DNA from 3 places in the Streptomyces sp. NPDC091272 genome. Region 2 is predicted to be linked to each of the others. Evidence: riboswitches for the same ligand, from Rfam matches in the RefSeq annotation. Region 2 holds a riboswitch; each other region holds the start of a gene.
What was found. Region 2 has a riboswitch for cyclic di-AMP ahead of ACIQM4_RS03970 (peptidoglycan DD-metalloendopeptidase family protein). Riboswitches for the same ligand answer to the same signal wherever they lie in the genome.
Positions count from the first base shown of each region.

Region 1: linked by a shared signal. The riboswitch ahead of ACIQM4_RS15230 (transglycosylase family protein) and the one ahead of ACIQM4_RS03970 (peptidoglycan DD-metalloendopeptidase family protein) in region 2 are both predicted to bind cyclic di-AMP.
Region 3: linked by a shared signal. The riboswitch ahead of ACIQM4_RS12980 (M23 family metallopeptidase) and the one ahead of ACIQM4_RS03970 (peptidoglycan DD-metalloendopeptidase family protein) in region 2 are both predicted to bind cyclic di-AMP.

Region 1 covers NZ_JBIVVC010000004.1:478,320-484,684, reverse strand. Annotated here, with positions in the region: gene ACIQM4_RS15245 (DUF501 domain-containing protein) at 1-49, opposite strand, end outside; gene ACIQM4_RS15240 (septum formation initiator family protein) at 88-579, opposite strand; gene eno (phosphopyruvate hydratase) at 693-1,979, opposite strand; gene ACIQM4_RS15230 (transglycosylase family protein) at 2,366-3,073, opposite strand; cyclic di-AMP (ydaO/yuaA leader) riboswitch at 3,076-3,272, opposite strand; gene ACIQM4_RS15225 (transglycosylase family protein) at 3,528-4,646, opposite strand; gene ACIQM4_RS15220 (cytochrome P450) at 4,764-6,035, opposite strand; gene ACIQM4_RS15215 (hypothetical protein) at 6,045-6,365, opposite strand, start outside.
Region 2 covers NZ_JBIVVC010000001.1:970,839-977,203, forward strand. Annotated here, with positions in the region: gene ACIQM4_RS03950 (aspartate aminotransferase family protein) at 1-1,102, shown strand, start outside; gene ACIQM4_RS03955 (helix-turn-helix domain-containing protein) at 1,196-1,816, shown strand; gene ACIQM4_RS03960 (DUF6126 family protein) at 1,818-2,075, shown strand; gene ACIQM4_RS03965 (tyrosine-protein phosphatase) at 2,243-3,043, opposite strand; cyclic di-AMP (ydaO/yuaA leader) riboswitch at 3,355-3,563, shown strand; gene ACIQM4_RS03970 (peptidoglycan DD-metalloendopeptidase family protein) at 3,568-4,566, shown strand; gene ACIQM4_RS03975 (SGNH/GDSL hydrolase family protein) at 4,846-5,637, shown strand; gene ACIQM4_RS03980 (carbohydrate kinase family protein) at 5,660-6,365, opposite strand, start outside.
Region 3 covers NZ_JBIVVC010000003.1:804,040-810,404, forward strand. Annotated here, with positions in the region: tRNA gene ACIQM4_RS12970 (tRNA-Met) at 53-126, shown strand; gene ACIQM4_RS12975 (PP2C family protein-serine/threonine phosphatase) at 225-1,529, shown strand; cyclic di-AMP (ydaO/yuaA leader) riboswitch at 1,839-1,972, shown strand; gene ACIQM4_RS12980 (M23 family metallopeptidase) at 1,984-3,282, shown strand; gene ACIQM4_RS12985 (aldo/keto reductase) at 3,418-4,368, shown strand; gene ACIQM4_RS12990 (PrsW family intramembrane metalloprotease) at 4,410-5,789, opposite strand; gene trmB (tRNA (guanosine(46)-N7)-methyltransferase TrmB) at 5,860-6,365, opposite strand, start outside.

The DNA of each region.
Region 1 (6,365 bases), on a different contig from region 2:
CCCTGTCGGTGGGCTCGGTGCGCGGCGTGGTCGGGGGCGGGGTGTCCATGCGTGCCTTCTGTCGTGTGTCGCTGTGTTCTGCGTCTGCTACGGATCGCGCCGGTCGGCCTCGTCGACGCCGCCCCAGACCTGGGAGTACCAGGGCCGGTCGGCCGCCTCGTCCCCGTCGCCGCGCGGGCCCGTGCCGGACGCGTCCGGGTCGTACATCGTGAAGCCGGTCTCGCCCGGCCGCACGTAGTGCAGGTGCTCGCGGGACAGCCGCACGATGTACGCGTCGTCCTGGAGCCTGGCCTTCGCGTCGCGGAGCTGCTCCACGCGCTGCTCGGCCTGGTCCCTGGCCTGCTCCTGGTCGGAGATCTCGGTGGCCTGCGAGAAGTAACTCCGTATCGGGTACGCGAGGGCTACCACCAGCGTGCAGACCACCAGGACCAGCAGCGCGGCCCGGCCGGTGAGCCGGGAGCGGCGGGCCTGGCGGCGGGTCTGGGAGCGGTAGACCCGGGCGGCGGTCTGCTCGCCGAGCAACCGCAGCCTGGTCGTGGTGGAGAACCGGTCGCGGTTGCCCGCACCCTTCCCGGCCATCTGTCTCCCGCCTCCCCGTTACGCACCGACGTCCCCGCACACGGTACAAGGCCGGGTACGGGGACGAACGGAAGCTGGCACCTGGGAGGGTCCTGGGCGGACCCCGGGGGTGATCAGCCCTTGAAGCGGGGGAACGCCGAGCGGCCGGCGTACACCGCGGCGTCGTCGAGGATCTCCTCGATGCGCAGCAGCTGGTTGTACTTGGCGACGCGGTCCGAGCGGGCCGGGGCGCCGGTCTTGATCTGTCCGCAGTTCACCGCGACCGCGAGGTCGGCGATGGTGACGTCCTCGGTCTCACCGCTGCGGTGGCTCATCATGCACTTGAAGCCGTTGCGCTGGGCCAGCTCGACGGCGTCCAGCGTCTCAGTGAGCGAGCCGATCTGGTTGACCTTGACGAGCAGGGCGTTCGCGGAGTTCTCCTCGATGCCGCGGGCCAGGCGCTCCGGGTTGGTGACGAAGAGGTCGTCGCCGACGATCTGGACCTTGGCGCCCAGCTTCTCGGTGAGGACCTGCCAGCCGGCCCAGTCGTCCTCGTACAGCGGGTCCTCGATGGAGACCATCGGGTACGCCGAGACGAGCTCCTCGTAGTACTCGGTCATCTCGGCTGCCGAGCGGGACGCGCCCTCGAACTCGTACTTGCCGTCCTTGTAGAACTCGGAGGCGGCGACGTCGAGGGCGAGCGCGATCTGCTCGCCGGGGATGTAACCGGCCTGCGTGATGGCCTCGACGATGAGGTCGAGCGCGGCGCGGTTGGACTCCAGGTTCGGGGCGAAGCCGCCCTCGTCGCCCAGGCCGGTGGACAGGCCCTTGGTCTTCAGCACCTTCTTGAGGGTGTGGTAGACCTCGGCGCCCCAGCGAAGGGCCTCGGAGAAGGACTCCGCGCCGATCGGAGCGATCATGAACTCCTGGATGTCGACGTTGGAGTCGGCGTGCGACCCACCGTTGAGGATGTTCATCATCGGGACGGGCAGCAGGTGCGCGTTCGGGCCGCCGAGGTAGCGGAACAGCGGCAGGTCCGAGGCCTCGGACGCGGCGTGCGCGACGGCGAGGGAGACACCCAGGATGGCGTTGGCGCCGAGGGAGCCCTTGTTCTCGGTGGCGTCGAGGTCGAACATCGCCTGGTCGATCAGGCGCTGCTCGGTCGCGTCGTAGCCGACGAGCTCCGGGCCGATCTGCTCGATGACGGCGAGGACGGCCTTCTCGACACCCTTGCCCATGTAACGGTTCGGGTCCCCGTCACGAAGCTCGATGGCTTCGAAGGCACCGGTCGAGGCGCCGGACGGAACAGCAGCACGACCGGTGCTGCCGTCGTCGAGGCCGACCTCGACCTCGACCGTGGGGTTGCCTCGGGAGTCCAGGATTTCCCGGGCTACGACGACGTCGATGGACGGCACGAGCATCTCCTTATGGGATGTGACGCTGAGGGGCGCGCCCGATGGACGGGCGCACGTGCAGGGTCGCTTTCGGCCTTGCGACATGAGCCTAACCGGCCCGGAGGCATCAACCGGCCGATCGACCGCCCGCTGGGACGAAAAGATGCCCGAATGCCTGTAATACAGGACGAACAGCCCAACGGCCGTCGCCATGTGTCACGGACCTCGTCACCATGCGTCGCACGGGACTCTGCACATATGAGGGGACGTGGACACAAAAGGGCCCCGGCCCGGCGCGTACTGGGGGGAAGTCGCGCCCGGCCGGGGTCCGGTGTGCGGGGCGGACGGGGGTGGGCCGTCCGCCCCACGGGGCGGGAACCGGGCGGGGGTGGGCCGCCGGGATCCCCGCGGGGTCAGCTCAGGTGGAGCTGCTGACCCGGGAAGATGAGGTCGGCGTCGGAGACGACGTCCTCATTCAGGTCCGCGATGTGCTGCCAGCCACCCTTGACGTGCTTGGCCTCGGCGATCTTCGAGAGGGTGTCGCCGGACTTGACCTTGTACTCGCCGTCACCCTTCTTGATCGGGCCGCCGGCCTTGGACTCGACCTTGGGCACCGAGCGGTGCTCGCTGCGGGAGGCGGCGGGCGCCTCGGAGCGCTGCTCCTGCTGGGGAGCCGACTCCTGCTTGGGAGCGGACTCCTGCTTCGGGGCGTCGTCGGAGCCGGTGCTGACGCCCGGGTCGACACCGTCGTTGCTGAGGTTGCCGGCGCCCGCGCAGGCCCAGGCACCCGGGCCCTGGATGTCGAGCAGCTTCTCGGCCGCCGCGATCTGCTGGCTCTTGGTGGCCTGGTCGGCGCGCGGCGCGTACTGGGTACCACCGGCGGCGGCCCAGGAGGAGTTGGTAAACTGCAGGCCACCGTAGTAGCCGTTGCCCGTGTTGATGGACCAGTTGCCGCCGGACTCGCACTGGGCGACAGCGTCCCAGGTGTCGACGGAGGCGGCGGAGGCCGACGAGGCCCCCATCAGCGGAGCGGCGACCGCGACGCCGGCGACACCCGCGAGAGTGACGACCCGGGTGGCCTTGGACGAACGGCGGTGCTTGCCCTTGCTGAAAAGCGACATGGAAATCCCCTCACCGACGCCTTCGAGGTGAGCTGTCGGGTTCGGGCTGTGAGTTCGCCCGGCCTCCGGTCCGGACCGCCGCATCGCTGCGTCGTTCCGTTTCGTCGGCTTCACCCCAAGCCGTTCCCACACGTCTCTCAACGTCCGGGCCCGGCACTTACCTTGGGTCCCCCGCTCCTGCCTACGGCGCTTACGCGACGACTGCTCCCGGGACCCGCCGGCAGGATTCGGCGTGACGGGCTCCGGTGCTCACCGGTGGCGAGCGAGGACGACCGTAATCACAGGTGTCCCCGATGTTCAAAGAGGCACATCGGGGACATTCGACCCCTACTTGCCCCCACTGCACTGTTGTTTACGCAGGTCAGAGGGGACACAACGGGACCATCGGGCAGGGACACGCCAGTTGGGGCAGAGAGACTCATGTCTCACTTGCGCAGAACCGGACATAAGGCCTCTAACTACCCGGGTTTACGGCCTGCTTCTCACTCAGATCGAGGCTCTGGCCAGGCTTGATGAGGTCGGGATCGTCGCCCACGGCCTTGCGGTTGGCCTCGTAGAGCGCCGGCCAGCCACCGGGCACCTCGGCCTCGTCGGCGATGTGCCAGAGGTTGTCGCCGGGCCGGACGGTGTAGTCGCCGGGCGCGGGCGCCTCGCCGCCCTTGTCGCCGCCACGGGAGGCATGACGACCCGTCTCCCGCTCCTCCCCCTCACCACTACCGGACGAATTGTCCGATACGGGCGCGGAGTTCTCGGGCGCCGGCCCGCCGCGGTGCTTGCCCTGGCCGGTGGCCGAGGGGTCGGTGGTGGCGGAGGCGTCGGGTGTCGCGGTCGCGTCCGGGGAGGCGGCACCGGAACCCTGTGCACCCGGGTCCTGCGTACCGGGCGTGGCGGTACCGGGCGTGGCTTCTGGCGTGGCGGTACCGGCGGGCGGCTGCGCGGCGCCGGGCCCGTCGCTGGGCCCGATGCTGGAGCCGGCCGCCGGCTCGGTGGGCTGCCCGCCCACGGGGGCGCCCGGGGTGGCAGTGGTGGCCCCGGCGTCGGCGTCACCACTCCTGTCCGCGCGCGGGGTGTCGCGATGGGCCGGCGCGCCGGGGTCCGGCTTCACGGAGCCCGCCGGGGGCGTGGCCGGCGCCTGGGTGTCCGTACCGGGGTCGGCGGCGTCCACACCGCCCGAACCGGAACCGGAACCGGAGCCGCCGCCGGGGGTGAGCCCGGAGACGACGGAACAGCTCGGCCAGGCCTTCGGGCCCTGGGCCGCGAACACCTTCTCGGCGATCTTGATCTGCTGCGAACGGCTGGCCAGGTCGGGCCGCGGGGCGTACGCACCGCCACCGAACCGGTCCCACTGCTCCTGGGAGAACTGGAGCCCGCCGTAATAGCCGTTGCCGAGGTCGGCACTCCACATGCCACCGCTCTCGCACTCAGCGACCCGGTCCCACGTGTTCGACTCGACCGCACCGGCGCTGGTGGCGCCCAGGAGCGGAATCGCGAGTGCGGATCCGGTCACCCCGGCCGCGACGACGAGAGCGGGTGCCTGACGCGGGCGGCGGTGTTTACCGTTCCCGGAGCGCATGCGGTTGCCTTTCAGCTGACGGTGACCGGGCCTCAGGTCGTAACTGCCGGGTCGCCCGTGAACGTAGCCGCAGTCGAACACCCGTCACAAGTCGGTGCAGTGCAGATCACGCGAAGGTCACATCACTGATGAGCCGTCAGTCACCGGCACCGGTACGGCTTCCCCGAACTCGACCGGCAAGGTGCGCAGTCCACGCATGATGAGCCCGCCACGCCACCGCAAATCGGCAGGATCTCCCGCGAGTTCCAGGTCAGGAAGCCGGGTCAGCAGGGTCGCGAGCGCGGTCCTCGCCTCAAGCCGGGCCAGCGGCGCACCGAGGCAGTAGTGGATGCCGTGCCCGTAGCCCAGGTGCTGGTTGTCCCGACGGCTGAGATCGAGGGTGTCCGGATCGTGGAACCGCTCGGGGTCCCGGTCGGCCGCCGCGAGCACGACGAGCACGGGGTCACCGACGGCGATGTCCGCACCCCCCAGGGTCAGCTCCTCGGTGGCGTACCGCCAGGTGGCGAGCTCGACCGGGCCGTCGTAGCGCAGGAGTTCCTCGACACCGGTGGCGAGCAGGGAATCGTCGCCCTCGGCGAGGGCCTGCTGGAGACGGGCCCGCTGGCCGGGGTTGCGCAGGAGCGCGTAGACCCCGTTGCCGATCAGATTGACGGTGGTTTCGAAACCCGCGAACAGCAGGATGAAGGCCATCGCCGCTGCCTCGTTCTCCGTGAGGTGCTCGCCGTGGTCGCCGGCCCGGATCAGGTTGGAGATGAGGTCGTTGCCCAGATCCTCGCGCTTGCGGTGGATCAGCTCCGCGAGGTAGGCCCGCATCTTCTTGACGGAGCGTGCCACTCCGCCGCGCGGCCCGCCGCCGTGCCGGATCATCATGCCGGCCCAGTCGCGGAAGTCGTCCTGGTCCTCGCGCGGCACACCGAGCAGTTCGCAGATCGCGTAGATGGGGAGCGGGAAGGCGAACTCGTGGATGAGGTCCGCGCTCCCCCGCCCGTCGAAGCCGTCGATCAGCCGGTCGGTCAGCTCCTGCACGCGCGGCGCGAACTCGGCGACCGTACGGGGCGTGAACGCCTTGGACACCAGCCGCCGCAGCCGGGTGTGGTCCGGCGGGTCGATGTTCAGCAGATGCGTCATCAGGTCGGCACTGCGCTCGCCCGGGATGCCGGTCTTGCCCTTGGCGTGCGAGGACCCGGCGTGGTTCGCCGGATTCTTGCTGAGCCGCTGGTCGGCGAGGGCCTGCTTGGCGTCCCCGTACCGGGTGACGAGCCAGGCCTCGACACCGCTGGGCAGCGTGGTGCGGTGCACGGGGGCGTGCTCCCGGAGCCAGGCGTAGGCGGGGTAGGGATCGGTGGCGAACTCCCAGGTGAAGAGTTCGGGGGCGCGGGAATCGGTCACGCTGTGACGTTAACCGGAGCCCGGGGCGGAGGTGGGACCGCGGTCCTCGGGCGGGGAGGCGCTGTTGCGCAGGTACCAGGCGGGCGGCGCGTAGTCGATATGGAACTCGACCGGGTCGGGTGCCTGCGGGTACCAGGCTGGCGGGGCGTGGCCGAGGTCGATGCGGAAGCCGTCCGCGCCGGGGACGGGATCTTCCGTCGCCTCCCCCGCCGGTCCTCCCGGAGGCTCGGCGGAGGGCGGCTGGGGCTGCTCCGTACCGTCACTCTCCGTCGCGGCGGCGACGCCGAGCCAGCGGTCGGACCAGTCGCGGAGGAAGCCGCCGAGGGCGCG
Region 2 (6,365 bases):
TTTCGACTGCCAGCCGCTGCCCGGACTGCTCGCGGAGAAGCTCCTCGCGCACAGTCCGCACCTGGACCGGGTGTTCTTCGGCAACAGCGGGGCCGAGGCGGTGGAGACCGCCCTGAAGTTCGCCCGCTACGCGACCGGCCGGCCACGGATCCTGTACTGCGCGCACGCCTTCCACGGGCTGACCACCGGGGCGCTCTCGGTCAACGGCGAGAGCGGATTCCGGGACGGCTTCGCTCCCCTGCTCCCCGACACGGCGATCGCGATGGGCGATCTGGAGGCTCTGGAAAGGGAGTTGCGGCGCGGCGACGTCGCGGGCTTCGTCGTGGAGCCGATCCAGGGCAAGGGGGTGCAGATGAGCCCGCCCGGATTCCTGCGGGCCGCCCAGGAGCTGCTGCACCGGCACAAGGCGCTGCTGATCGCCGACGAGGTGCAGACCGGCCTGGGGCGGACCGGGGACTTCTACGCGTACCAGCACGAGGAGGGCGTCGAGCCGGACCTGCTGTGCGTCGCGAAGGCACTGTCGGGCGGATACGTACCGGTCGGGGCGACCCTCGGCAAGGACTGGATCTTCAAGAAGGTCTACTCGTCGATGGACCGGGTGCTCGTCCACTCGGCCAGCTTCGGCTCCAACGCACAGGCGATGGCGGCCGGGCTCGCGGTGCTGTCGGTGATGGAGGACGAGCAGATCGTCGCGAACGCCCGGCGGACCGGTGAGTTGCTGAGGACCAGGCTGGCGGCGCTGATCGACAGGTACGAGCTGCTGCACGACGTGCGGGGGCGCGGGCTCATGATCGGCATCGAGTTCGGCCGTCCGCAGTCCCTCAAGCTGCGCGGCCGCTGGACCATGCTCCAGGCCGCCCGCAAGGGCCTCTTCGCCCAGATGGTCGTGGTGCCGCTGCTCCAGAAGCACCGCATCCTCACCCAGGTGTCCGGCGACCACCTCGAAGTGATCAAACTGATCCCGCCGCTGACGGTGGGGGAGAAGGAGGTCGACCGGTTCGTCGACGCCTTCACCGCGGTGATGGACGACGCGCACAGCGGAGGCGGCCTGATGTGGGACTTCGGCAGGACGCTGGTGAAGCAGGCGGTTGCGAACCGCTAGCAGACGGGGCGCGGGCGCGAGGCCGATTGATGTGTTTTTGCCTCTGAGGCAAGAAGTTTGCCTCGGGGGTAAACCATCTGCGTCAATGGACGCATGACGCCACGCCTGGAAGACGCGGCCGACGGCTCGGGCAATTCTCCGGACGAGCTGCCTGCGGTCGCTCCCCACCTGCGCGAACTCCGTCGCCGCAGCGGCCTCACGCTGGAGGCCGCGGCCCGGCGGGCCGGGCTCTCGCCCGCGCACCTGTCCCGGCTGGAGACCGGCAGACGCCAGCCTTCGCTGCCGATGCTGCTGGCGCTCGCCCGTGTCTACGGTACGACCGTCTCGGCCCTGCTGGGCGAGAGCCCCGGTGACCGGGACGCCGTACTGCGCGCCGGAGACATGACCGCCGTCGAGGCCGACGGCTGGACCTACCGGCAGGCGGGGGGCCCCGGGCGGGCCATGCAGACGCTGCGCGTGCACGTGCCGCACGCCGCGCAGAGCGATCTGGTGCGCGTACACCCGGGGGAGGAGTGGCTGTACGTCCTCGAAGGGCGGCTGCGGCTCGTCCTGGGAGAGAGCGTCCACCTCCTGGACGAGGGGGACAGCGCCCACTTCGACTCGCTCACCCCGCACCGGATCACCGCGGTGACGTCGGCCGGTGCCGAACTGCTGTTCGTACACACACTGATGCAGAGCGCCGCCGCCGGGCTCTGCCTGCCCCAGGAGTCATGAGATGCCGGAGCTCAGCGAGTCCCAGACCGCCGCGATGGCCGCGATCGCGCGGGCCGCACAGGAGGCGGCCCGCGACGAGAGGCACGACGCCGGCCGCAAGGCCGACTGGAACGACGGGGCGGGCCGGCCCGGTGTGCTCGGTTTCGTCGAGGACCGGGCGCCGCGCGGGCTGGTGCTGCGGGTCTTCCTGTACGTCGCGGTGGGCCACGTCTTCGCGGCCTTCGTCTATCTGCTGTTCACCCTCGGGGGCAAGGGCTGAGGCGGTTCGGACGGCGGCCGGGGCCGCTCGGCGCCGTGCCCCGGCAGGGCGGGGCGAGGCCGCTTGCCGCCGTGTCCCGGCGGGGCGGGGGCGAGTTGTGTTCCGGAGGGCCGGGGGCGGGTCGTGTCCCGGGCAGGGCGGGGCGGGTCGTGTTCCGGAGGGGCGGGCTATGCGGTGAGCCGCTCGCGCAGTGCCTCGCGGGTCTGCGGCGTGAGCTTCAGGCCCTGCGTCAGGTAGGTCTCGGTGTCGCCCCACGTGTCCGCGATGGCGGCGAAGGCCGCCTCCAGGTAGTCGGCGCGGGCGTCGAAGAGCGGTGCGAGCAGAACCATCACCTCCTCGTTCGTCGCCTCCGGGGAGCTGCTGCTGCGGCGCACCTTGTAGCGGCGGTGCGGGTCGTTCGACTTGACGTAGTCCGCGACTATCGCCTCCCGCTCGACGCCGACCGCCAGGAGGGTCACCACGACCGCCAGGCCCGCCCGGTCCTTGCCGGCCGCACAGTGCATCAGGGCGGGCACGCTGTCCTCGGCGAGGGCGTGCAGGACCCGGCTGTGGTCCGCCGTGCGGTCCAGGATCATCCGCCGGTACGAACCGCTCATGCGGGCGGCGGCCTTGCCGTCGTCGAGGATCTCGCGCAGCTGGTCGATGTTGCCGTCACGCACCATCCGCCAGAACTCGGCGCCGTCCGCCGGGTCGCTGAGCGGGATGTTCACGTTCCGCACCCCGGCGAGCTCGATGTCGGGCCCCTCCATCGCCTGGTCCGCGGCATTGCGGAAGTCGAAGACGGTGTGAAGCCCCAGTGAACGCAGGAACGCCGCGTCCTCGGCGGTGGCGTGCGCCAGGTGGCCGCTGCGGAAGAGCCGTCCGTGCCGCACCGTGCGACCGTCCTCGGTCGGCAGGCCGCCCACGTCCCGGCAGTTCCGTACTCCTGCCAGGTCGGGCTCGGCCGACGGCGATACCTGCTGCGTCACGAGTGCTCCTCACACGGTCGTACGCCGGCCCGGAGAGTGCCGACGGCGGCACGGACAGACGATACGACATGACCCGCCGAAATAGGTGCCTTAGGCACCCAAGTTGCCCCGGTACGGGGCGGAGTGAGCAGAATCATACGGAGCGGTGGCCCTGGTCCCACGGGCCGTCAAATGGCAGGCCAGGGGCGGCTGATGACGGCAGTGACGGAAATGGATCACAGGGAGAGCCGTGAAGAAGGAGTGCCGAGGGAAAGGAGAAGAAGAGAACGGCTTGTTCGGAAGGTCCGCACTCGCTTACGGTCACCGTCAATCCGGGTGGACCGCCGAATCCTGCCACCGCTCGGAATCCGCACCCATGACTTCTTCGTGTGGCAGGAGCGGGGGACCCAGGTAGTACGCCGGAACCGGAAGCGCTCGTCCGCCGGTCCGGCTCGGGGTGAAGCCGTACTCCTCAGGGAGTGCGGCCGGGCATCTCCAGCCCGAACCCGACAGCTCACCTCGCAGGCGCCGGAGAGGAATCCGTCATGCCTGCAAAGGGTAAGCACCGCCGCCCCAAGTCCAGCTCCACGCTCACCCGTGGCTTCGTCGCCGCGGGTACGGGCGGCGCCGCACTGGCGCTCCCGCTGATCGGAGCCACCGGCGCGCACGCGGCCGACAAGGGCGCCGCTCCCGTCGCCCAGCCGCAGAAGGCACTGCTCAAGCAGCTGCCCCAGCAGCGGACGGCCCACCTCCCGGCCGCCGCGCCGCAGGCCGACGCCAAGAAGACCGGCAACCGCACGTACTCCGTGGTCACCGGCGACAACCTGTCGAAGATCGCCGCGGCGGAGAGCGTGCGCGGCGGCTGGCAGAAGCTGTACACGGACAACGAGTCGGTCGTCGGCGAGGACCCGTCGCTGATCCTTCCCGGCATGAAGCTCACCCTCGGTGGCAAGGCGCCCGCGGGGTCGGGTGACTCCCGCGACGCCGCGCACGGGACGAAGGCCACGGCGCCCGCGCCGCGCCAGCAGGCCGAGCGCACCGAGAAGCGCGTCGAGCAGCGCACGGAGCAGCGCACCGAGAAGCGGACCGAGGAGCGCAAGCAGAGTTCCGCTCCCGTCGAGCGCAAGCAGAGCTCCGGTTCCGGCTTCACCGCGCCCGTCCAGGCCGGCGTCTCCACCCCGTACCGCGCCTTCGGCGGCAGCTGGTCCAGCGGTTACCACACCGGTGTCGACTTCCGCGCCTCCTCGGGCACCCCGGTCCAGGCCGTCGGTGCGGGCACCGTCGTCTCCGCGGGCTGGGGCGGCGCGTACGGCAACGAGATCGTCATCCAGCACTCCGACGGCCGCTACTCGCAGTACGGACACCTGTCCGCGCTGAACGTCCGCTCCGGTCAGAGCGTCTCCGGCGGCCAGCAGATCGGCTACTCCGGCTCGACCGGCAATTCCACCGGACCGCACCTGCACTTCGAGATCCGCACCGGTCCCGGCTACGGCTCGGACGTCGACCCGCTGGCCTACCTGCGCGGCCACGGCGTGTCGCTCTGACCGCACGCCCACGGGCGGCCCCGGGCCGCCCCGCGTAAGTGCGTCCCCCCACCACCGGCCCGTCCGGCGCACGCACGCCCCCCTCGCCCCCGTACCGTCCCCCGGTGCGGGGGCGAGGTCCGTCCGCGTACCGTCCCCGGGTGCGGGGCGAGGTCCGTCCGCGCGGTGCGGATCATGTATTCCGAGTTGAATGAATCTTGACCGGTGGCATATCTCACCCACCGTCAACCCCTCCCTACGGTGGCGTAGGTCACTTGCCGAAGTGGAGGATGTGTCGACGTGGCAGACGATTCGAGATCATTCAACGCAGGCACCATCGGGTCGTACGCGGCGATCGGGGACAGCTTCACCGAAGGGGTCGGCGACCCCGGTCCCGGCGGCGCGTTCACCGGCTGGGCCGACCGGCTGGCCGTCCTCCTCGACGACCGGGTACCCGAGCACACCTTCCGTTACGCGAACCTCGCCGTCCGCGGCAAGCTCCTCGACCAGATCGTGGCCGAGCAGGTCCCGCGGGCCAGGCAGCTGGCCCCCGACCTGGTCAGCTTCTGCGCGGGCGGCAACGACATCATCCGGCCGGGCAGCGACCCCGACGACGTCGCCGAGCGGTTCGAGAAGGCCGTCGCCGACCTGACCTCGGCCGTCGGCACGGTCATGGTCACCACCGGGTTCGACACCCGCGGCGTCCCCGTACTGCGCCACATGCGTGGCAAGGCCGCCATCTACTCGGCGCACGTACGCTCCATCGCGGACCGCTACGGCTGCCCGGTCCTGGACCTGTGGTCGCTGCGGTCCGTGCAGGACCGGCGCGCCTGGGACTCCGACCGGTTGCACCTGTCGGCCGAGGGGCACACCCGGGTGGCGCTGCGGGCCGGTCAGGTACTCGGCCTGGACATCCCGGCCGACCCCGACCAGCCGTGGCCGCCTATGGCGCCGCGCCGCAGGGTCGAGGCGCGCCGGGACAACATCGACTGGGCCCGCGAGCACCTGGTGCCGTGGATCGGCCGAAGGCTGCGCGGCGAGAGCTCCGGCGACCACGTGGCGGCCAAGCGGCCCGACCTGCTGCCGCTCTGACGGCGGTTCCGGCCTGCCGTGCTCAGGCCGACGGGTCGCCTGCCCCCGCGAGCAGTTCGTCCTCGCAGATCAGGGACGTGTTGCCCGCGACCGTGCAGGCGTACGCACCGGCCAGCGCGCCGAGCCTGGCGCACTCCTCAAGGCTGCGTCCGGCCAGGCGCCCGTACAGGAATCCGGAGACATAGGCGTCGCCGGCGCCGTTGGAGTCCACCACAGGTCCGGGCGGGACACTCGCGGGCACCGGCCGCGGGGTGCTGCCGCCGTCACGGGTCAGCAGGTACGAACCGCCCGCACCCGCGGTCGCCACGACCGCCTCGGCCCGGCCCTCGCGAAGGATCTCCCGCATCACGTCGCCGATCCGCGTCCCCGCCCCGGCCGCGCTCAGGAACACCAGGTCGGCGCGGAGCGCGAAGGCGCGGTGGTGCTCGGCGAGCCCGTCCCAGTCGTGCAGGTCGGTGGAGAGCGGCACCTGCCGCGCCACCAGGTCGTCCAGGAGGTGGCGGGCAAACCCCATGATCGTGACGTGCACGTGCCGGGCGCGGCGCACGTGCGGCAGGACGAAGTCGGCGGGCATCCGCAGATCCGATGGGTCGCGGGCGTCGTAGAACGACATCCGCCGGCCCGACGCGTCCACCAGGTTCACGGCGCGACGGGTGCCCGCTGGCGAGATCAGCGGCTCGAAGTCCACGCCCCCCTTCGCCAGCCGCTCCCTGACCTGGCCGCCGATC
Region 3 (6,365 bases), on a different contig from region 2:
GGCCTGGGTGGTCGGCGGGGCTGTCCGGATGGCGTAGGGTTGTGTTTACCGACGCGGGGTGGAGCAGCTCGGTAGCTCGCTGGGCTCATAACCCAGAGGTCGCAGGTTCAAATCCTGTCCCCGCTACTGAAGAAGTAGTGCACACGGAAGGCCCGGAACTCGAAAGAGTTCCGGGCCTTCCGCGTTGGGTCGTCGTGGGTAGGGACCGGGCTTCCGTCCCCCACTTGGCCGATGCCGATTCGCCGTACGGCGCGGCTCCGGCCAGCCTGGGTGGGGAGCGGTACCGTCCGCACCCGGTGCGGACCTGGGCAGGAGAACTGACGGTGGTGGGGTACGGGCGGGAGAGCGGCGGCGCCGGAGCGAGGGGCTGGGCCGGGGGCCGGGGCGGCGCCGGTCCCGCGGGCGGCGGGCGTGGCAGGAAGACGCGGCGGTTCGTGCGGGCGCTGCCCGCGCTGATGATTGCGGGCGGTCTCCTCTACGACGCGCTCACGCCGTCCAACTTCACCTCCTCGCCGCTGTTCGCCGCGGCCCCCCTGGTGGCCGCACCCTTCTTCTCGCTGACCAACACCGCGCTGACCGCGTGTGCCTCCGTGCTCGCCGTGCTGGGGCTGCGGATCGCCAACGACGCGCTGACCACCGTGGTCGGCCTCACCGAGCTGCTGACCGTGCTGACGGTGTCCGTGCTCGCGATCCTGATCAACAGAGTGGTACGCAAGAGCGACCGGCAGCTGGCGTCGGCGCGGGTCATCGCGGAGGCGGCGCAGCGGGCCGTCGTGCCCACCCCGCCGGCCAGGATCGGCGGGCTGGAGGTGGCCGCCCGCTACAAGGCGGCCGAGGCTGACGCATTCATCGGGGGCGATCTGTTCGCCGTGCAGGACACCGCGTACGGGGTGCGGCTGGTCGTGGGGGATGTACGGGGCAAGGGGCTGGAGGCCGTCGAGGCGGTCGCGGTGGTGGTGGGCGCCTTCCGGGAGGTGGCCGAGACGGAGAGCTGTCTGGAGGGCGTCGCCCAGCGGCTGGAGCGGGCGCTGGCGCGCGAGGGGCGGCGCAGGGAAGGGCTGGACGCGCTGGAGGGGTTCACGACGGCGGTGCTCGCCGAGATTCCGCGCGGCGCCGGGATCGTACGGCTGGTGAACCGCGGGCACCCCGAGCCGTTGCTGCTGTACGCGGACGGTGCGCTGGACGTGCTGCAACCCACGGAGTTCGCGCTGCCGCTGGGGATGGGGGAGCTGGGGTCCTGGCCGGACCGGGCGCGGGAGTTCCGTTACCCCGAGGGTTCGACCCTTGTCTTCTACACTGACGGCCTCTCCGAGGCCCGGAACGCGGAAGGGGTCTTCTACGACCCGGCGGTCCGGCTGCGGCACTCGCTCTTTCCCGGGCCCGACGCCGTGCTGGACGCGCTGACCAGTGACGTGCGGGTGCACACGGGCGGCAAGCAGACGGACGACATGGCACTGCTCGCGGTGGGCCGCCCCGGGGTGGGGCAGTCGGAGCCGCGGCGGACCGTGGAGATCGTGAAGCGCCCTTGAGCGTCCGTGAGCGCTGGGTGGGTGCCGGTGTACACGGGGGCCACGGGTCGTTACCGGCTGTGCCGGTGGGGGAGCCCTCCGCGTAACAATTGACGATCTATCAGGTACGGAGGGTTTGCGGGTCGGGAACCGGGTGAAGCGAGGGGCTGCTGTGTCGTCCTGATTTGCTGTCATATCCAGCTGTATGCACCGGCCATGACCGCCTGCGCGGCGTTAACGATCACTTGGATCGGCTTGGAATTCCACTTGTGTGTCTATTAACGTTCGATAACGCAGCGCGGTCGTCCCAGCCGTCGTCAGAGACGGCGCCGTGCGCGTGCGCCGAATTCCATGTGGAAACCGGGGAACCACCAATTGGGGTGAATCGGGTCGAACCTGGCCCGTAGGAGACCTTCCTGCTCCGAACCCGTCAGCTAACCCGGTAGGCGAGAAGGAAGGAAAGGAGCGCGCCCCAGTGGCGTCCAACAGGCCTGCCCCCATACCCCCGGTCCCCGCTCTCTCGGCCCCCTCCGCGGCCCCCGCGTTCGCGGCCCCCGCTTTTTCGTACGAGGCGTACGGCGTCCCGAGCGACACGGACGGCCCGATGAGCGGCCCAGCCGACGGCTTCGCGAAGTTCGACGGACCGGCCGACGCGTTCGCTGCGGGTGACGGATTCTCCGGCGGGGACGCGTTCCCCGCCAAAGCTGCGTTCCCCGCGGGCTCCTTCGGTGCTCCCGCCGCCTCGGCCGAGGAGTGGAACCCCACCGAGGACTCTCTCGTTCCGGTCCGTGGCAAGCACCGCGTCGCCAAGCAGCGCGGCTCCCTGGCCCGTAGCTCCACGGTGCTCGGAGTCGGCGTCATCGCCGCCGTCGGCGCCGGCGGGATCGCCACCGCCCAGGAGAAGCCGGCCGTCTCCATCTCGCTGCCCGACCAGCTCACCGACTCCCTGGAGTCGCTCGCGGACTCGCTGCCGGACGCCGAGTCGCTGCCGGGCGTGGGGGCGCTGGTCCCGGATTCGGGGACCGGCGCCGACGTCGGGTCCGCCACGGCTTCGGTGACGGCCTCCGTTCCGGCCCCGGACCCGGCCGCTCCGGCTGCCGGGCAGACCCCCGGTGCGGGCGAGAGCCTGCGGGCCCGGATCCTCAACCAGGCCGAGCAGCAGCGGTCCGTCGCCGACGAGGCCGCGCACGAGGCCGCCCGTGAGCAGGCGGTCAAGGACGCCGAGGCCGAGGCCAAGAAGCAGCGGGCCCAGGCAGACGCCAAGGCGGAGAAGGCCGAACAGGCGAAGCGCGAGGCCGAGGCGAAGGCAGCGGCGAAGGCCAAGGCGGAGGCCGAGGCGAAGGCTGAGGCCGAGCGGCTCGCCAAGCTGGCCGCCAGCTACTCGCTGCCCACCTCCTCGTACACCCTCACCTCCACCTTCGGACAGTCCGGTTCGATGTGGTCCTCCGGGCACCACACCGGTCTCGACTTCGCCGCCCCGACGGGCACGCCCGCCAAGGCCGTGCACGGCGGGACGATCAAGTCCGCGGGCTACTCGGGCTCGTACGGCTACCGGATCGTGCTGGAACTCGATGACGGCACCGAGATCTGGTACTGCCACCTCTCGCAGATGAACGTCACGGCGGGCGGCGAGGTCTCGACCGGGCAGACCATCGGCAACGTCGGCGCCACCGGCAACGTCACCGGCCCGCATCTGCACCTTGAGGTGCACACGCCCGGCGGCGACGGCATCGACCCCGCAGCCTGGCTGCGCGGCAAGGGCCTGACGGTCTGAGGGACGTCCGGTCCGAGGGACCGGAGGTCCGAGCACCTGACGGTGTGGGGCCGACGGTCTGAGGGACCGGCGGCCCTTCGGAATCGATGGGTGATGCACGGAATAGCTCCGGCGGGCCGGGTGGTTGATCCAGTTATGACCTCTCACCTGCGCCCGCTGGGCAATTCCGGCCTCGATGTCTTCCCCCTCGCCCTCGGCGGCAACGTCTTCGGGTGGACCGCCGACCGTGACCGGTCCTTCGCCGTGCTCGACGCGTACACCGCGGGCGGCGGCAACTTCATCGACACCGCCGACTCCTACTCCGCCTGGGTCCCGGGCAACGAGGGCGGCGAGTCCGAGCGCGTCCTTGGCGACTGGCTGACGTCACGCGGCAACCGCGACGACGTCGTCATCGCCACGAAGGTCGGCGCCCACCCCTCGTACAAGGGGCTCTCCGCCGCCAACATCAAGGCCGCGGCCGACGAGTCGCTGCAGCGGCTGCGCACCGATCACATCGACCTCTACTACACCCACTTCGACGACCCCTCCGTGCCCGTCGAGGAGATCGTCGGCGCACTCGACCAGCTCGTCCGGGACGGCAAGGTGCGGGCCGTGGCCGCCTCCAACATCTCCCCCGACCGGCTGCGCGAGTCGCTGGACCTCGCCGAGCGTGAGGGACTGGCGAAGTACACCGCGCTCCAGCCGCACTACAACCTCGTCTCGCGCGACACCTACGAGGGCGAGCTCCAGGAGGTCGCCTCGCAGGCCGGTCTCGCGGCCGTGCCGTACTTCGCGCTCGCCTCGGGCTTCCTGACCGGCAAGTACCGTGCGGACGGCGGCGAGGTGCAGAGTGCGCGCGCCGAGGGCGCGGCCAAGCACCTGGAGACCGAGCGCGGCCGCAAGGTCCTCACCGCGCTCGACGAGGTGGCCGGGGCGCACGGCGCCGAGGTCGCGACCGTGGCACTGGCCTGGCTGGCCGCCCGGCCGACCGTGGTGGCGCCGATCGCCAGTGCCCGTACGGTCGAGCAGCTGCCCGCGCTCCTCGCGGTGGCGGACGTGACCCTGACGGACGCCGAGCTGACGAAGCTCACCAGCGCTTCCGCCTGACGGGCGCACGACTGCTGCCCACTGACGGGGCCGTGTCGGCGCTAGTAGCTCTTGTACGGGTTGTAGGTGGCCGCGTACGCGGGGTGGTACGGCGGGGGCAGCAGCCGTATTCGGCCGGTGACCTGGGCCGCGTACACCAGGGCGGGGCCCGCGATCCGTTTGCCCCGCCAGAGTCGGTCCAGCAGGTCACGCTCGCGGGCGGTGAACTCCGCGGCCAGCTCCGGGGTCGCGGCCCCGCGCCGCGCCCGGTACCGCAGGAAGGCCAGCGCCGTCGCCGCCTGCTCGTAGTCGGCGACGGCCTTGGCGGCCCCTGGCCCGTACGTCCTGGCCGCGTACCCCCTGGCCAGTGAGCGGGCCCGCATCGAGGACAGGGCGAGCGGCTCCGCCGGGTCCAGCCAGCCCGCACCCGCGTACGCGGGCAACTCGGCCGACAGCAGTCGCAGTTCCCGCTGCCTGGTCCAGATCGCCAGCCAGGTCAGGAAGGCGAAGGCAGGAACCATGAACAGCCCGTACACCCCGTAGAAGGCGAGCGGCCCGAATGACGCCGAGCCGTTCCACAGGGAGTGCATGCCCATCGCGAGCAGCAGACCGAGCAGCGGCAGGGCGAACCGCCGGATCCGCACCCAGGCACGGTTGCGCATCCGCCGGGTCGGGGTGAGCGCCACCAGACCGAAGCCGATGCCGGTCAGCACGGTGAAGAGCGGGTGCGCGAAGGGGGACATGACCACCCGCACGAAGAACGTCCCCGCCGTCACCGAGCCGAGCCCGGAGAAACCGAACTCCTGGTCCTCACCGAAGGCGTTGCCCAGATAGAGGATGTTCTCGGTGAAGGCGAAGCCGGTCGCGGTGAAGCCGGCGAGGACCACGCCGTCCACGATTCCGGTGAAGTGCCGTCTGCGGAACAGGAAGAGGAGCAGGATCGCCGCCGCCTTCGCGCACTCCTCGACGAACGGCGCGACGACGGTCGCCCCCAGGGTGTCCGCCCCGTCGGGATCCGCGGTGGCCACGGCTATCCAGCGGACGGCGAAGCTGTTCGCGGTGATCGCGACGAGCGCGGCCGCGCAGGAACCCCAGGTGAAGGCGAACACCAGATTGCGCCAGGGCCCCGGCTCGACCCGGTCGAGCCAGTGGAACGCCGCCAGCAGCAGCGGCACCGGGAACACGGCGAGCCCGAGGCCGACCAGCAGGCCGCGGGTGCCGGTCTGCTCCCGTACGAGCGCGAGCAGCACCAGCCCCGACAGGGCGAGCAGCACGATCAACGCGGTGGCGCGAACCGCTCTGTTGCGCCAGAGGGCGCGGTGCCGGACGCCGCGCAGGACTCCCGGCCGCCGGGAGCGGCCCGCCGCGGGCGCGACGGCGGCAGGCTCCGGCTGGGCTGCCGGTGCCGCCGGGGGCGGGGTCGATGCGTACGTCTCGTACATCTGACGACCCTAACGACTGCCACTGACACTCGCGATCGTGTTCGGACAGTCGCTGTGGATGAACGGTGCGTCAACTGCCCTTGCCGACGCGCCGGAACAGCAGGTCGTGGACCACGTGTCCCTTGTCCAGGCCCTGGCCCTCGAACCGGGTCAGCGGCCGGAAGGCGGGCCGCGGGGCGTACCCGCCGTCCGCCTGGGTGTTCTCGAAGTCGGGGTGGGCGCTGAGCACTTCGAGCATCTGCTCCGCGTACGGCTCCCAGTCGGTCGCGCAGTGCAGGACCGCGCCGGGGGCGAGCCGGGTCGCGGCGAGGGAGAGGAACTCCGGCTGGATCAGCCGCCGCTTGTGGTGGCGGGCCTTGGGCCAGGGGTCGGGGAAGTACACGCGCAGCCCGGACAGGGAGTCGGGGGCGAGCATCTCGCGGAGCAGGATGACGGCGTCGCCGTTGGCCACCCGGATGTTGGAGAGGCCGCCCCGCTCGGCGAGACCGAGGAGGTTGCCCTGGCCGGGGGTGTGCACGTCGACGGCGAGGATGCCGGTCGACGGGTCGTCGGCGGCCATCTGCGCGGTCGCCTCGC